One region of the Photobacterium ganghwense genome, then DNA from elsewhere that is predicted to be linked to it. Evidence: predicted binding sites of a transcription regulator. Region 1 holds the regulator's gene; the other holds the start of a gene.

Evidence for each region. Region 1 encodes PurR, which represses purine synthesis genes. Its sites were predicted from a motif close to TNANGNAAACGTTTNCNTNA; they were not measured.
Region 2: ihfA (integration host factor subunit alpha) is a predicted target of PurR. The motif match lies at 3,685-3,704, and genes of this name have one in related genera.

The regions. Positions count from the first base shown of each region.
Region 1 is NZ_CP071325.1:2,017,306-2,025,053, forward strand. It holds gene FH974_RS09255 (FecCD family ABC transporter permease) at 1-900, shown strand, start outside; gene FH974_RS09260 (heme ABC transporter ATP-binding protein) at 897-1,835, shown strand; gene purR (HTH-type transcriptional repressor PurR) at 2,361-3,368, shown strand; cyclic di-GMP riboswitch class I at 3,572-3,678, shown strand; gene FH974_RS09270 (TfoX/Sxy family DNA transformation protein) at 3,802-4,392, shown strand; gene FH974_RS09275 (hypothetical protein) at 4,592-4,996, shown strand; gene FH974_RS09280 (carboxymuconolactone decarboxylase family protein) at 5,135-5,755, shown strand; gene FH974_RS09285 (FAD-dependent oxidoreductase) at 5,788-7,748, shown strand, end outside.
Region 2 is NZ_CP071325.1:1,523,876-1,531,623, forward strand. It holds gene pheS (phenylalanine--tRNA ligase subunit alpha) at 1-912, shown strand, start outside; gene pheT (phenylalanine--tRNA ligase subunit beta) at 931-3,318, shown strand; gene ihfA (integration host factor subunit alpha) at 3,800-4,096, shown strand; gene astE (succinylglutamate desuccinylase) at 4,387-5,430, shown strand; gene btuC (vitamin B12 ABC transporter permease BtuC) at 5,574-6,566, shown strand; gene btuD (vitamin B12 ABC transporter ATP-binding protein BtuD) at 6,580-7,368, shown strand; gene FH974_RS07175 (M3 family oligoendopeptidase) at 7,408-7,748, shown strand, end outside.

The DNA.
Region 1 (7,748 bases):
CAGACCGAGCTGCCGACTCATATCAGTATGGTCATTCAGCAAATTCGTCTGCCCCGAACCCTGCTGGGTATTGCCGTTGGTGCCATTCTGGCGCTGTGTGGCGCTGTGATGCAGGGGTTGTTCCGCAACCCGCTGGCTGACCCGGGCATCATTGGGGTATCCGGCGGAGCAAGCCTGGGGGCCGCAGTCGGAATCGTGCTTTTTGCCCCGCTTGCCGCCCTTTCCCCCTACCTGCTCACACTGGGCACAGTGCCCGTGCTCGCTTTTCTGGGCGGCACTGCCACAACGTACCTGGTATACACCTTGGGAACCGATAAAAATGGCACATCCGTTACCGTCATGTTACTGGCAGGGGTTGCTATTGGCGCGCTGTCCGGCGCAGCACTGGGCCTGATGAACTACTATGCCGATGATCAGGCACTGCGAGATCTGTCATTGTGGACATTAGGCTCACTGGCTGGCGCAACCTGGCCCGGCATCGCTCTGGCCTATATGACGCTGGCGCTGCTGATTGTTCTTTTTGATCGCCATGCCAACGCCCTGAATGCCTTTTTGCTGGGAGAAGCAGAAGCTCGTCACCTGGGTGTTAACGTCCAGCACCTGAAACGCAGCCTGATTCTGCTTTGTGCCGCTGGCGTCGGAGTGGCCGTTTCCCTGACCGGGGTGATCGGTTTTGTTGGCCTGATTGTTCCCCATATTTGTCGAATGCTGATCGGGCCGAACCACAAAACCCTGCTTCCGCTGTCCGCTTTGCTTGGCGCTTTACTGCTCCTGATTGCTGACATGCTGGCGCGCGTTGTCGCGGCACCGTCAGAGCTTCCTGTTGGCATCATCACCGCGTTAATTGGCGCGCCATTTTTCATCACACTGTTAGTTAAGCAAAAGGGCAAACTGTCATGAGTGACAACCCAACAACCGTGAACGCTTCGTCCTTTGCACGCCAGCCAGCAAATTCGGCCAACTGCTCGTCTTTGGTAACAAAGCCAATTGTGGTAACAGAGCCCGTAGCAGTCAGCGCCACGGGTTTGAACCTCAGTCTGGGCGACAAAGTGATTCTGGACGACTTCTCGATCGACCTTCGCTCAGGCGAGCTGACTGCACTGTTAGGCCCCAACGGCGCAGGGAAAAGTACCCTGCTGAAAGTTCTGTGTGGTGAACGGAGCGTGTCAGGGGAAATCTGCTATTTCGGCCGCAACCGACAAAACTGGCCACCCCATCAGCTGGCTCAGCATCTCGGCATCCTGCCGCAGCACAGCAGTCTGACATTTGCCTTCACGGCTGAAGAAGTGGTGGCTCTGGGGGCTTTGCCTCTCAATATCTCGCAGGCCCGTACCCGAAAAATTGCCAGTGAAAAAATGGCGCAGGTAGACGTGACTGCCCTGTCTTCACGTCTGTACCCGACCTTATCCGGCGGAGAAAAACAGCGGGTTCATTTTGCCCGCGTGCTGACACAATTAAGTCAGGCGGGCGAACAGTGCGTTCTGATGCTTGATGAACCGACCTCAGCGTTAGATCTGGCGCATCAGCACAACACGTTACGCGTCGCCAGAGACATGGCTCGGGCCGGCGCGGCGGTCATCGTCGTCATCCATGATCTGAACCTTGCTGCTCAGTACGCTGACCGGTTAGTTATCATGAACAACGGCAAAATCCAGGCAGATGGTAGCCCGCAGCATGCGTTAAGCGAATCGCTCATTGAAACCGTATATGGCTGGCCGGTATGCATCAGCCACCACCCGGTCGACGGCTACCCTGTCGTGTTACCGGCAGGTGAAAACGCAAACCGAAAAAAGGCAGAAAACAGAGCCGCTATTACTATCAATCAAACCTCGTGAAGCAGAGTGATAACGCCGCTTCAAGTGAAAAGACCACGGTTTTATAAGAGCGGAAACATCGTTGATTGAGCGAAATTAGTACCGGTTGTCGCGCAGCAAGCACAACCGGTATTTTTATTCCATGCAAACTGATTTATTGCAGGATATTAAATTTGTTTCAAATCAAGTTATTACCGTAACAATAAATTGCAGCGCAGAGCCTTGTTACAAGCAAAATATTGATAACTGTCAATAAATATCCATGACTTTGGCCAGAAACATTGCACTATTGGCCACACTCAGTAAAATGTGATCGCAAGCGATTAAACAATGCAAATGATCCATGCAACGCGTTTTATTAGCGCGGGTACGATTTTTTGTTATCAGAGATGAAGCCGCCCGTTCGAGATGCGGCCTTTTGGCGTTTCTGGTAATTCCACCTAACAGAATAGTGAATGGCATCCCTGACATCGCAACTCATCACTGTCCTCTTAGGTAATGCATTCAATTTAAAGGTCTGCGGACCCATTCACTAGAAGAATAACTATGGCAACGATTAAAGATGTTGCACGTATGGCTGGTGTTTCAACCACCACCGTTTCACACGTGATCAACAAAACACGCTTCGTGGCTGAAGCAACACAGAAGAAAGTTCTCGCGGCGGTTGAAGAGCTGAACTACGCACCAAGTGCCGTAGCACGAAGCCTGAAGTGCAATACAACCCGTACCATCGGCATGCTGGTAACCAAATCGACCAACCCGTTTTTCGCTGAAGTTGTCCACGGCGTTGAAGAATATTGCTACGGTGAAGGCTATACGCTGATTCTGTGTAACACCGAAGGTAACCTGGAAAAGCAAAGAGATTACCTGCGTATGCTGGCCGAAAAACGTGTAGATGGCCTGCTGGTGATGTGTTCGGATCTTGACGAGCAACTATTGGAACTGCTGGAGCGCCAGAAAGATCTGCCGATGGTGATCATGGACTGGGGTCCGGAAAGCCCGCACACCGATAAAATTCAGGACAATGCTGAACTTGGCGGCTACGTGGCAACCAAATTCTTTATTGAGCACGGCCACAAGGAAATTGGCTGTCTGACTGGCCACGCAGAAAAAGCGGCCTGTCGCGAACGCCTGAAAGGTTTCCGCAAGGCAATGACAGAAGCCGGACTAGACATCAATGAAGACTGGATTCTGGAAGGTGACTTCGAATGTGAATCTGCGGTAAAAGCGGCCAACACATTTATGGCAATGGAAAAGCGTCCAACCGCGATTTTCTGCTTCAATGACATCATGGCGATGGGCATGATCAGTACATTTGAGCAAGCCGGTATCCGTGTACCTGACGATATGTCGATCATTGGCTACGATAACATCGACTTGGCACCGTATTTTTCACCGCCACTGACCACTATCCACCAGCCTAAACGCCGTTTGGGTAAGAGTGCGGTTGAGATTCTGATGGATCGCGTGAAGAACAAAGAACACGAGCATCAGGTTTTTGAAATGATACCAGAACTGGTCGTTCGCAAATCAGTGCGTAACCTGAACAGCTAATATGCATAACTTGATGACAAATGTATGACAAACCGGAGATTTTTATCTCCGGTTTTTTTGTACCACTTTTGACTTAAACAGTAATAAATTCACAACATTAGAAGTATATCACTATAAAAATTGTGAGATATTACTGGGAGCAATATCACACTTTAAAAGTTGGGAGCAAGTTCAAAATAATCTTCTGAGATATGCTTTAGGTGTCACGAACAAGGCAAACCTATCGAAAGGTAGGGACGCAAAGCTTCCGGCCTAAGAGTAGGCAGTTTTATTTTTAAAGCAGTCAACTTATGGTAGCGGGGTTGCCGATGGATATAGCAGATAACATCAGGAAATAATTTCACTTTTCCCTGACAGTTCGTTTTACAACTCTGCTATTCTTGAATCCTCGCTCGTTGTTAGGTGACCTAGTAACAATTCACCGAGAAGACGCATGGACAAACCAGTACTCAAAGATTCATTACGCCTTTTTAATAATTTCGATAACGTCAAATCACGCTCAATGTTTGGCGGCTTTGGCATATTTTCTGGCGAAACAATGTTTGCACTCGTGGTAAATGACAAACTGCATTTACGGGCGAATGCCGACAATGAAAAGGAATATAAATCCGCAGGAATGAAACCTTATGTATATAAGAAACGTGGCTTTCCTGTTGTAACCAAACATTATGCCATTCCTGAAGAGTGGTGGGACGATACTGATAAAATTCTGGCTCAGGCGAAATTGTCTTTATCTGCCGCTAAAGCAGATAAAGAAATAAAAAATAACACCTCTCCCAATCGAATCAAAGATTTACCCAATCTTCGCCTGGCGAATGAGAGGATGTTGAAAAAAGCCGGAATAACCACAGTGGATGAGCTGTATGAAGCCGGTGCCCTGAATGCGTATAAAGCGCTACAGAGCACTCATGAAGGCGAAGTAAGTATCGACTTACTGTGGGCTTTGGAAGGAGCAATCAGTGGCAAGCACTGGTCTGTTATCCCGAAAGAGCGGCGCTCAGAACTTCTTGCGAAATTAAGTTAATCGCAACCTGACACATATAAAAGAGATCTTCGGATCTCTTTTTTATTCCCAACATATTTTTGGCTCTGCAATGACAGAATAATGTCATTCCCTGTCAAACATTGAATTAACTCACAAAGCTGCTTATTAATTCGGCAACACACTTTTATTCAATGAGGGCAATTGTAGAATTAGCCGGATGTAAAACACCGGAGGTTATATGAACTATTCCCAACCTTTCCCAGGACAAAATGAACAGATGTTCAAGGATAAGTTTGGCAAATGGCCACGCCTGATGCGAGCGGTGGTTCTTATTAGCCTGCTTCCGCCTGTGGTTGTCTATTTATTGGTCAGCCAACAAGTGGCTTCACCGGTGGCTATGCATGATGTGTTACTGTCGATTACCGTGTTAAACGTCACTTTATTCGTCTGGGGACTACTCCTAAAAATCCGCGCTAGAAAGTATTGGTATCGTAATTACCATATTGGTAAAACCATGTTGTTGTCTGTCGCCCCGATTATCGCTTGTGGCTATATTCTGATCACCGATGCACCAAGCAGTCGCAATCAGGTGGCTAACCAGCCGCAATCCATTCCTGTACGAATTTCCATCGATCAATCCTGATTTCTACTATTTTGATTAGCGACTGAAATTTTTTACCTCTTTATCAGGTCTTTGTCTGATATTTACCGATAAAATGATCCATGATCTTTATATTGGACTCAGACAGTTACACGACACACCGACGATAAAGAGGTTCCTGTGCGTATTCCGGCTAAAAAGCGTTACTCCGTTCTGATCAGACCCCTGCTCTGGCTCCAACAGCGGCACTTCGGCAAAGTGCTGAATCCTGCTTTACTGTGGGGTAGACGTCCGCCTTTATTCTGGCTGGTCGCCGGCTTTTTTGGTTATCTGGATCGCCGTTCTTCTCCCCTCTCCCCTGTGATTCGCTCGCTGGTGTGTGTCCGGGTCTCCCAACTCAATGATTGTGCCTTCTGTGTCGATGCCAACGGCATGCGACTGGCAGAACGTTGCCAGTCTGTCGAGAAAATCAAAGCGCTGGCACATTGGCAACAAAGTGAACATTTCGATGAATGTGAACGTGCCGTTCTGACCTATGTGGAAGCCGTCACTGTCACCGGGCAACGAGTCACGGATTCCATGCTGGTTAGTCTTAAACAGTGGTTCGACGAAGATGCCTTAGTAGAGCTCACTGCCCTGATTGCCTTCCAGAACTTGTCGGCCAAGTTCAATACTGCGCTGGATGTACCAGAGCAAGGCTTTTGTTCGCTACCCATTCAGCCTTCGGCTTCAGAATCTGACACGACTCAGACCACAAATACCGTTCAGGCCGACAAGGATGCTAACAGGAAGCCGTTATGACGAATAAACCTGTGGTGGACAAAAAGCCCGCCATCAATAAAAAGAAAGTTATCACGATCCTGCTGGTCAGCCTGCTGTTTGTACTGTGGTACGCCCTCGATTTAGGGCAATACCTGACGCTTGAACATGCCAAGGCTCAGCAACAGGTTTTGCGGGATACCATCCTCGCCCAGCCACTGCTGTCCAGTGTGCTGTATTTTGTGGTGTATGTGGCCGTGACCGCACTTTCCCTACCGGGGGCCGTCATTATGACTTTGCTGGGGGCCGCCTTGTTTGGTTTCTGGTGGAGTCTGTTGCTGGTGTCGTTCGCTAGCACTATCGGCGCAACACTGGCATTTCTGTTCAGTCGCTATATTTTGCATGACTGGGTACAGAGCCATTTCAGTAAGCGCCTGAGCGCCATCAATGCCGGAGTCAAAAAAGATGGGGCTTTCTATCTGTTTACACTGCGTTTGATTCCTATTTTTCCGTTTTTCCTGGTTAATCTGCTGATGGGGCTGACCCCTATCACGACCCGAAAATTTTATATTGTGAGCCAATTAGGCATGTTGACGGGAACGGTTGTTTACCTGAATGCAGGTACCCAATTAGGCCAGATTGAGAGCCTGAGCGGGATTATTTCCCTGCCGGTATTGGTGTCTCTGATGTTGCTCGGTGTCTTCCCATTTACTGCCAAAGCAGTCATGCACATCATCAGTCGTCAGCGACTTTACGCCAACTGGACGAAACCCGCACAATTTGATCAGAACATGGTGGTTATCGGTGCAGGTGCTGGCGGACTGGTCAGTGCATATATCGCGGCCGTCGTAAAAGCTAAAGTGACCCTGATTGAGAAAGAGAAAATGGGCGGCGACTGCCTGAATACCGGTTGTGTACCATCAAAAGCCATTATTCGAGCCGCGCATGCCATGTCTGAAATCAACAACGCGGGTCGGTTTGGTATTCAGGCCACCGCTCCTCAGGTTGACTTTGCCGCGGTGATGGCACGGGTACGCCACGTTATCAGCCAGATTGAACCCCATGACAGTGTGGAGCGTTATTCCGCTCTTGGCGTGAACTGTATAACTGGCGAGGCTCGGATCCGCTCTCCGTGGGAAGTTGAGGTAAACGGCCAGCGCATTACAACCCGCAACATAGTGATTGCCACCGGTGCCAGACCTCTGGTGCCGTCCATTCCGGGGCTGGAAAATGTACACTACTTCACCTCTGATACGATCTGGTCATTGACGGAACAACCAAAACGCATGCTGGTACTGGGTGGCGGGCCGATCGGCTGTGAGCTGGCCCAAAGTTTCAGTCGCTTGGGCAGCCAGGTCACACTGGTCGAGATGGCAGATCAGTTGCTGATCCGTGAAGATCAGGATGCCGCCAGACTGATCAAGCAAAGTCTGGTGCAGGATGGCGTGACCGTTTACACCAGCTACAAGGCAGTGAAATTCGAAGTATCCCCTTGTAAACCACCGCAGTCTGAATCGCAGACACCTGATTTATCTATGGCAGAAACCGATACTCAACGAGTCTGGTTAGAGGCAATGGCAGCCGCTCATACCCATGCCCCTGGTAATCGTGAGACAAATACTCAACCTGAAAACCTACAGGTTGAATTTGACGTCGTACTGCTTGCATTGGGCCGTGTGGCCAATGTCAGCGGATTCGGACTTGAAGAGCTGGGCATTTCCATCAATTCACGCGGTACTGTGGCTGTGAATGACTATCTGCAAACCAAATACCCCAATATTTTTGCCGTCGGGGATGTAGCTGGCCCTTATCAGCTCACTCATGCCGCAGCACATCAGGCATGGTATGCCGCCGTCAATGGCCTGTTTGGTCAGGTTAAGACATTCAAGGCGGATTACTCTGTCCTGCCGGCAGCGACCTATACTTCGCCGGAAGTGGCACGCGTGGGCATCAATGAAAAAGAAGCCAAGCAGCAAGGTATTGATTTTGATATTGTTACATACGGTATTGACGACCTTGACAGGGCCATCACCGA
Region 2 (7,748 bases), 490 kb from region 1:
GACGAAGTCCGCGTCCAATATCTGGGCAAGAAGGGCGAACTGACTCTTCAACTTCAGAGCCTGGGCAAACTTCCACCGGAAGAGCGTCGCTCAGCAGGTCAGGAAATCAACAAAGCGAAAGGTGCTGTACAGCAGGCTATTGCAGCGCGTAAAGACGCACTGCAAAGTGCCGAGCTGGAAGCGAAACTGGCCGCAGAAATGGTTGATGTGACTCTGCCTGGTCGCCGCATCGAAAACGGTGGTCTGCACCCGGTTACCCGTACGGTTGAACGTATCGAGCAATTCTTTGGTGAACTTGGCTTCAATGTGGAGTCTGGCCCTGAAATTGAAGATGCTTTCCACAACTTTGATGCGCTGAATATTGCCGCAGATCACCCTGCACGTACGGATCACGATACCTTCTTCTTTAACCCAGATCTGATGCTTCGTACTCACACTTCAGGGGTTCAGATTCGTACGATGGAAAATGGTAAGCCACCATTTCGTTTCATCGCACCGGGCCGTGTATACCGTAACGACTACGACCAGACTCATACCCCAATGTTCCATCAGGTAGAAGGTATGCTGGTAGACGAGAATGTAAATTTCGCACAGCTGAAAGGCATTCTGCATGACTTCCTGTGTAACTTCTTCGAGGAAGAAGTGGAAGTCCGTTTCCGTCCGTCATACTTCCCGTTCACAGAGCCTTCTGCAGAAGTAGACGTGAAAGGTAAAAATGGTAAGTGGCTTGAGGTTCTGGGCTGCGGTATGGTTCATCCGAACGTACTGCGCAGCGTAGGCATTGATCCTGAGAAATACTCTGGTTTTGCATTCGGTATGGGTGTAGAGCGTCTGACCATGCTTCGTTATGGTGTAAACGATCTGCGCGCGTTCTTCGAGAACGACCTTCGTTTCCTGAAACAGTTCAAGTAATCCAGAGGTTTAGACACAATGAAATTCAGCGAATCATGGCTTCGTGAGTGGGTAAATCCTGCGATTACTACTGACGAACTGACTCACCAAATTACTATGGCTGGCCTTGAGGTAGACGACGTGCTGCCTGTTGCCGGCTCTTTCACTGGCGTAAAAGTGGGTCACGTTGTTGAATGTGGCCAGCACCCGGATGCTGACAAACTGCGTGTAACGAAAGTTGACGTGGGCGAAGAAGAGCTTCTGGACATCGTTTGTGGTGCGGCAAACTGTCGTCAGGGCCTGAAAGTGGCTGTAGCGACTGTTGGCGCAGTACTGCCGGGTGATTTCAAAATCAAAAAAGCGAAGCTGCGTGGCCAGCCTTCTCACGGCATGCTGTGTTCATTCACTGAACTGGGTATTGACGTTGAGTCTGATGGCATCATGGAGCTGGCAGAAGACGCAGTAATAGGTACTGACTTCCGTGCGTTCCTGGGTCTGGATGACGTAACTGTTGACGTTGACCTGACGGCTAACCGCGCTGACTGTTTCAGCATTCGTGGCATGGCGCGTGAAGTGGGCGTACTGAACCGTGCAGACGTGACTGAGCCTCAAGCTGATGCAGTTGCGCCTTCTATCGATGACACCGTCTCGATTGACGTGAAAGCGCCAGCAGCGTGTCCTCGTTACCTGGGCCGTATCATCAAGAACGTAAATGTTCAGGCGGAAACACCACTATGGATGCAAGAAAAACTGCGTCGTTGTGGTATTCGCTCAATTGACCCTGTTGTAGACATCACTAACTACGTGCTTCTGGAGCAAGGTCAACCAATGCACGCATTTGATCTGGCGAAGATCGAAGGTGGCATCGTCGTTCGTATGGCTGAGCAAGGCGAGAAGCTGACTCTGCTGGACGGTACAGAAGCAGAATTGAACGCCGATACACTGGTTGTCGCAGACCACAACAAAGCACTGGCAATCGCCGGTATTTTTGGTGGCGAAGCGTCTGGTGTTACTGGCGAAACAAAAGATGTGCTGCTTGAGTGTGCATTCTTTGCACCTGACCATATCCGTGGTCGTGCGCGTAGCTACGGTCTGCACACTGATTCTTCTATGCGTTTTGAGCGTGGTGTGGATTACGCACTGCAGCACAGCGCGATGGAGCGAGCCACTCAGCTGTTGGTTGAGATTTGTGGCGGCGAAGTGGCCCCTGTGGTCGCGGTTGAATCTGACGCAGACCTGCCAAAGGCAAATACTGTATCACTGCGCCGTGCAAAACTGGACAGCCTGCTGGGTCACCACATTGCTGATGCAGATGTGGTTGAAATCCTTGAGCGTCTGGGTATGGCTGTTGCGACAACCGAAGAAGGTTGGTCTGCGATTGCGCCAACCTGGCGTTTTGACATTGCGATTGAGCAGGATCTGATTGAAGAAGTTGGCCGTATCTACGGTTACAACAATATTCCGAATCAGTCTCCGGCTGCTGCACTGAAGATGCACGATCACCAGGAAGCCAACCTGCCTCTGAAACGTGTTCGTCATCTGCTGGTTGATCGTGGTTACCACGAAGCGATCACTTACAGTTTTGTCGAGCCTGAGCAGCAAAAGCTGATCGTACCGGATGTTGAGCCGCTGGTACTGCCAAACCCGATTTCGGCAGAAATGTCAGCAATGCGTCTTGGTCTGCTTCAAGGGCTGCTGAATACCGTAGTTCACAACCAGAAACGTCAACAGCCGCGTGTTCGCCTGTTCGAATACGGTCTGCGTTTCATTCCTTGTGAGTCTGCTGAAAATGGCATGCGTCAGGAGCCGATGCTGGCAGGTGTTATCGCAGGTACTCGCAGTGAAGAACACTGGGATATCGCGACGAACACCGTTGATTTCTTCGATCTGAAGGGCGACCTGGAAGCCATTCTGGAACTAACTTCTAACGAGAAAGCATACAGCTTCAAGGCGGCTAAACATCCTGCACTGCACCCAGGTCAGTCTGCTGCCATCATCGTTGACGGTAAAGAAGTGGGTGTGATCGGTACTGTTCACCCTGAACTGGAGCGCAAGTTTGGTCTGAATGGCCGTACGATCGTGTTCGAAATCGAATGGTCAGCCATCGACTCTCGTGTGATTCCGGAAGCTGTAGCTTTGTCTAAGTTCCCATCTAACCGTCGTGATATCGCGGTTGTTGTAAATGAAGACATTGCAGCTGGTGACATTCTTGAGGCATGCAATGCTAACGGTGGTGAGCTGCTGAAAGACGTTAACCTGTTTGACGTTTATCGCGGTAAGGGCATTGAAGAAGGTCAGAAGAGCCTGGCAATTGCTCTGACACTGCAGTCAGCAGAACGTACCCTGGAAGAAGCCGATATTGCCGCAGCGGTTGAGAAGATTGTTACAGCACTGTCTGAGCAATTTGGTGCCAGCCTGCGCGATTAATGCAAATCCAGCATCGCGAAGGGGTGTTCATCGATCGATTAACAACCAGCCTTCATGATGTTTTAAGTAATTGTTTTATCAAGAGCAGTCCTTCGGGGCTGCTTTTTTTGATCTAACTCTAATTTATCTAACTTTTTGATAGTTAGCGGTTATTCCTATATGTCCATAAATTGATAGTTGGATATTTTGTAAATTATCAACTTTGCAGCAAATGTTATTGCTATCCATTCATCTAAAGCACAACCTGATGCATGTTTTTGACGGTTTGGCACATGCAAAAATCAATAATTTGACAGCAAGTTCACTTAAAAAAGTTGGCGGAAATCAGGAAGTTGGCATAAACTTGTCTCTAGCTAGGATATCCAGTGTCGAAAACGTCCTCCAGTTTTCTGACGCACAGGGTCTTACTGGACTAATACGCTGCAGGTATAGCCCTTGTTATAGCTGCGATCCATTCAACATAGTCTTGAGGGAATTATCTATGGCGCTCACAAAAGCCGATTTGGCTGAGAACCTGTTTGAGAATGTTGGATTAAGCAAACGGGACGCCAAGGATACGGTGGAAGTCTTCTTCGAAGAGATCAGAAAGGCGCTTGAGTGTGGCGAACAAGTTAAATTATCAGGTTTTGGTAACTTTGACCTTCGTGACAAAAATGAGCGTCCTGGAAGGAATCCAAAAACGGGTGAAGATATTCCGATTTCTGCCCGCCGGGTTGTGACTTTCCGACCAGGTCAAAAACTGAAAGCTCGCGTAGAAAATATCGAAATCAAAGAGTAAAACGCGGGACCGGATGATAAGAACCCAGGTAAGGTGTGTAGAACTTACCTGGGTTTTTCTTTGCCTGTTATTTGCTTCACTTGTTCGTTCCACATTTCCACTTCAGGTTAGCGAAAAATTCTTAGCCTACCTCCAATTACAGCGCTTTTTCTGATTAAATTTACTTAAAACGCATCAGATGTGTGATGTTGATGTTAAATATATGTTTTTCTGCGGTTTGATTTACAAGGGGAGAGCGCTAAAATGTCGGCATCCCGATTGAGAAATACTGATTAACAGGGAGAAGTTCAATGGGAATGTTAAAGCTGGTGAAAAGCGGAGACTTTCTGGCAGCAAGCCTGAATATGGAGCTGTCAGTAAAAACAGGAAAGTGGCATACCGCCAGCGGTGTAAAATGTGAGCTTCTTGGGCGAGGGATTTTGCAAATCACCCCGCCGGACCTCGCTGAAGATACAAAAGATATCGTGCTGTCTTCAGGGGTTCACGGTGATGAAACCAGCCCGATTGAATTGGTTCAGCAACTGGCACGACGAATTCTGGTTGATGGTCTGGTACCTGCCCACCGTTTATTGCTGATTATTGGCCATCCTGAGGCGATCAATCTGCACAAGCGGTTTGTGGTCGAAAACATGAACCGACTGTTCAATACCGAAAATCCAACAGAAAATCCTGATTGCCTGCGTGCAAACGAATTGCAGCAAGCGGTTATTAATTTCTATTCTCACCCTGATCGCCAACAGGCTTCACGTTGGCATCTGGATCTACACTGTGCGATTCGCGATTCAGAGCACTATACTTTTGCCGTTAGTCCATTTACGGAAAATCCTACCCGCAGCAAAGCCCTGTTTTCATTTATGCAGCGTGCTGAGTTAGAAGCGGTACTGCTGTCAAGCAGCTCGTCTTCGACGTTTAGCTGGTTCAGCGCGGAGAAATTTTCTGCTCAAGCACTGACGGTAGAATTGGGGAAAGTGGCGAAGTTTGGTGAAAATGACCTGGAGCGTCTGGCCGCTTTTGATCAGGCAATGCTGGAGCTGGTGACCGTACCGCAAGTTGAATACCACTGGCAGGGTGATCTGCTAAGTATTTATAAGGTCACTCGGACCCTGGTTAAACAGACCGATGAGTTTAAGCTGAACTTCCCGAATGATCAGGCTAACTTCACCTTTTTCGATCAAGGTAAGCTGCTTGGCAGTGACGAAGGGGTTGAATACTTCGCGTTAGAAGGCGGAGAAGCCGTTGTCTTTCCGAATGCCAATGTTGCTCTGGGTCAGCGAGCTTGTCTGCTGGTGCGTAAAACAGAGGTGAATCTGGGTGAGCAAATCACCGTGAAGTAAGTCGGATTGATTAAATCGGAGTCACTTTTGTCTGAATAATCATTGGGCTAGTGAGGGTTGCTTTCCATTTCCTGACTGAGCGAGTATGGTAATACCAAACTGGCTGGTCAGTTTGGTTTAAACCTCATTATTGTGTACTCCTGATGCTACTGAATGAACTAAGAGTTCGCCACGAGTCCAGATGGCGACTGGCAATCTTGATAGCAGGCGTCTTGCTAATGGCGGCCTGCTTTTTTTCCCTTGCGGTCGGTGAAATTTTTATCTGGCCGTGGTCACCTGACGGTCTGCTGGAACAGCAGTTACTGACACAATTACGTTTTCCCCGTTTGTTGGCGGCATTGGCGATTGGTGCCTCTCTGGCGGCCTCTGGAGCTGTGTTGCAGGTATTACTGGGGAATCCGCTGGCAGAACCCGGCGTATTAGGCATTTCCGGTGGTGCCAGCCTGGCTTTGGTTGTCGTCCTATTTGCTCTGCCACTCGCACCGACGCCATTGATCATGATGGCAGCGGCAATGGTTGGTGCGTTCTGTTTTACGCTTATTCTGGTCGGGTTGTCTCAGCGACGCAAAGTGTCAACGGCACGGCTATTACTGATCGGTGTTGCACTTGGGATTTTATCCGGTGCTATGGTGACCTGGGCTTTCTACTTCAGTGATGATCTGAATTTACGCATGCTGATGTACTGGCTGATGGGAAGTGTCGCCGGTGTGAGCTGGCCGCAACTGGTGCTGCTGGTCGCGATGATGCCTGTTCTTGTCTGGCTCTGCTTGCAGGGCAAAAAGCTGGATTTACTGATGCTGGGCGAAAACCAGGCCAGACAACTGGGGCTGGATGTCGCGGCATTTCGCTGGCGTCTGATTCTGATTGTATCCCTGTTAGTCGGCGCTTCCGTTGCCCTTGGGGGCATTATTGGGTTTATCGGGTTAGTGGTGCCGCATCTGCTCCGGCTCGCACTGGGGGCGGAAAATCGCTTTCTGTTGCCGCTCTCGGCTTTGTTTGGCGCTTTGTTACTGGCACTGGCAGATACTTTGGCCAGAGTGCTGCTTCCGGCAGCCGAGTTGCCAGTGGGGGTGGTGATTACAACGCTCGGTGCGCCATTGTTTATCTGGATGTTGCTCCGATCTCAGCTAGATTGATGGAATAAGCTTGATGACGTTATCTCAAACACATGCATCTGTGGTGATTCAGGCGCACAATCTGGCTATGCCACATCGTTTACTTCCGGTTTCTTTTGACGTGAAAGCCGGGGAAATTGTGCATTTAATTGGGCCGAACGGCAGCGGTAAAAGTACCGCCATTGCCATGCTATCGGGGCTGGTTGATTACCAGGGAGAGATTCAGTTCTCCGGGAAAGCACTAGTGCAGTTTGATTTGGCCACACTGGCCCGGAACAGGAGCTATCTTTCTCAACAGGACCGGCCCGCTTTTGCTGTGGCGGTGTATCACTATCTGTCACTTTCTCTCTCGGCGATTGGGCAGGTTGATGAAGAGCATGCGCAAGCGGCTGTTAACGAAATTTGTACCGCGCTGAAAATCAGAGACAAACTGAACCGAAGTATTCAGCAGCTTTCAGGCGGCGAGTGGCAACGGGTAAGGCTGGCGGCGGCGTGTCTTCAGGTGTGGCCGGATCTCAATCCGGATGCTCGGCTTCTGTTGCTGGATGAGCCGGCGGCAGCGCTGGATATCGGCCAGGAAGCGGTGATGTACAAATTGATCCGTAAAGTGGCCAACATGGGCATAGCTGTGGTGATGGCCAATCATGATTTAAATCGTACTCTGCGCGAAGCTGACAAAGTGTTGCTACTGAACAACGGTTCCTGTGTTGCCAAGGGGCAGCCCAAAGAAGTTATGACGGTTGAGATGCTGGAGCAGGTGTTTGCGACCCGTATTCAGCGTATAGAGCATGATGGGCGCGCCTGTCTGCTGTTTAATGATTAATAGGGTTCCGGGTGTTACCCGGATCGTCAAGGAGGAAAAATGACAATACCGAGCTGGGATCTTTCCATTGCTTATCGTGATCTGGATGATCCGAAGATCCAACAGGATCTGGCCTTCGCGGAAGAAAAATTGCCTGAACTGGTAAAATTTGAAACCGGGACGCCGGAAGGGCTGGCTGGTGCCCTAAAACTTCTGGCCAGTGTCAAGCTGCGAATTCATACCTTGTCTACATATGTGAACTGCCTGCTCTCTGTGGATGCATCTGATGTTGCTGCCAAGAAAGTGATGGGTAAGGTCAACAAGCTGCTGTCACAACTAGAGCAGGCCATCACACCGTATAACCAGGCAATCGTTAATCTTGAAGACAGTGACTTCAACCT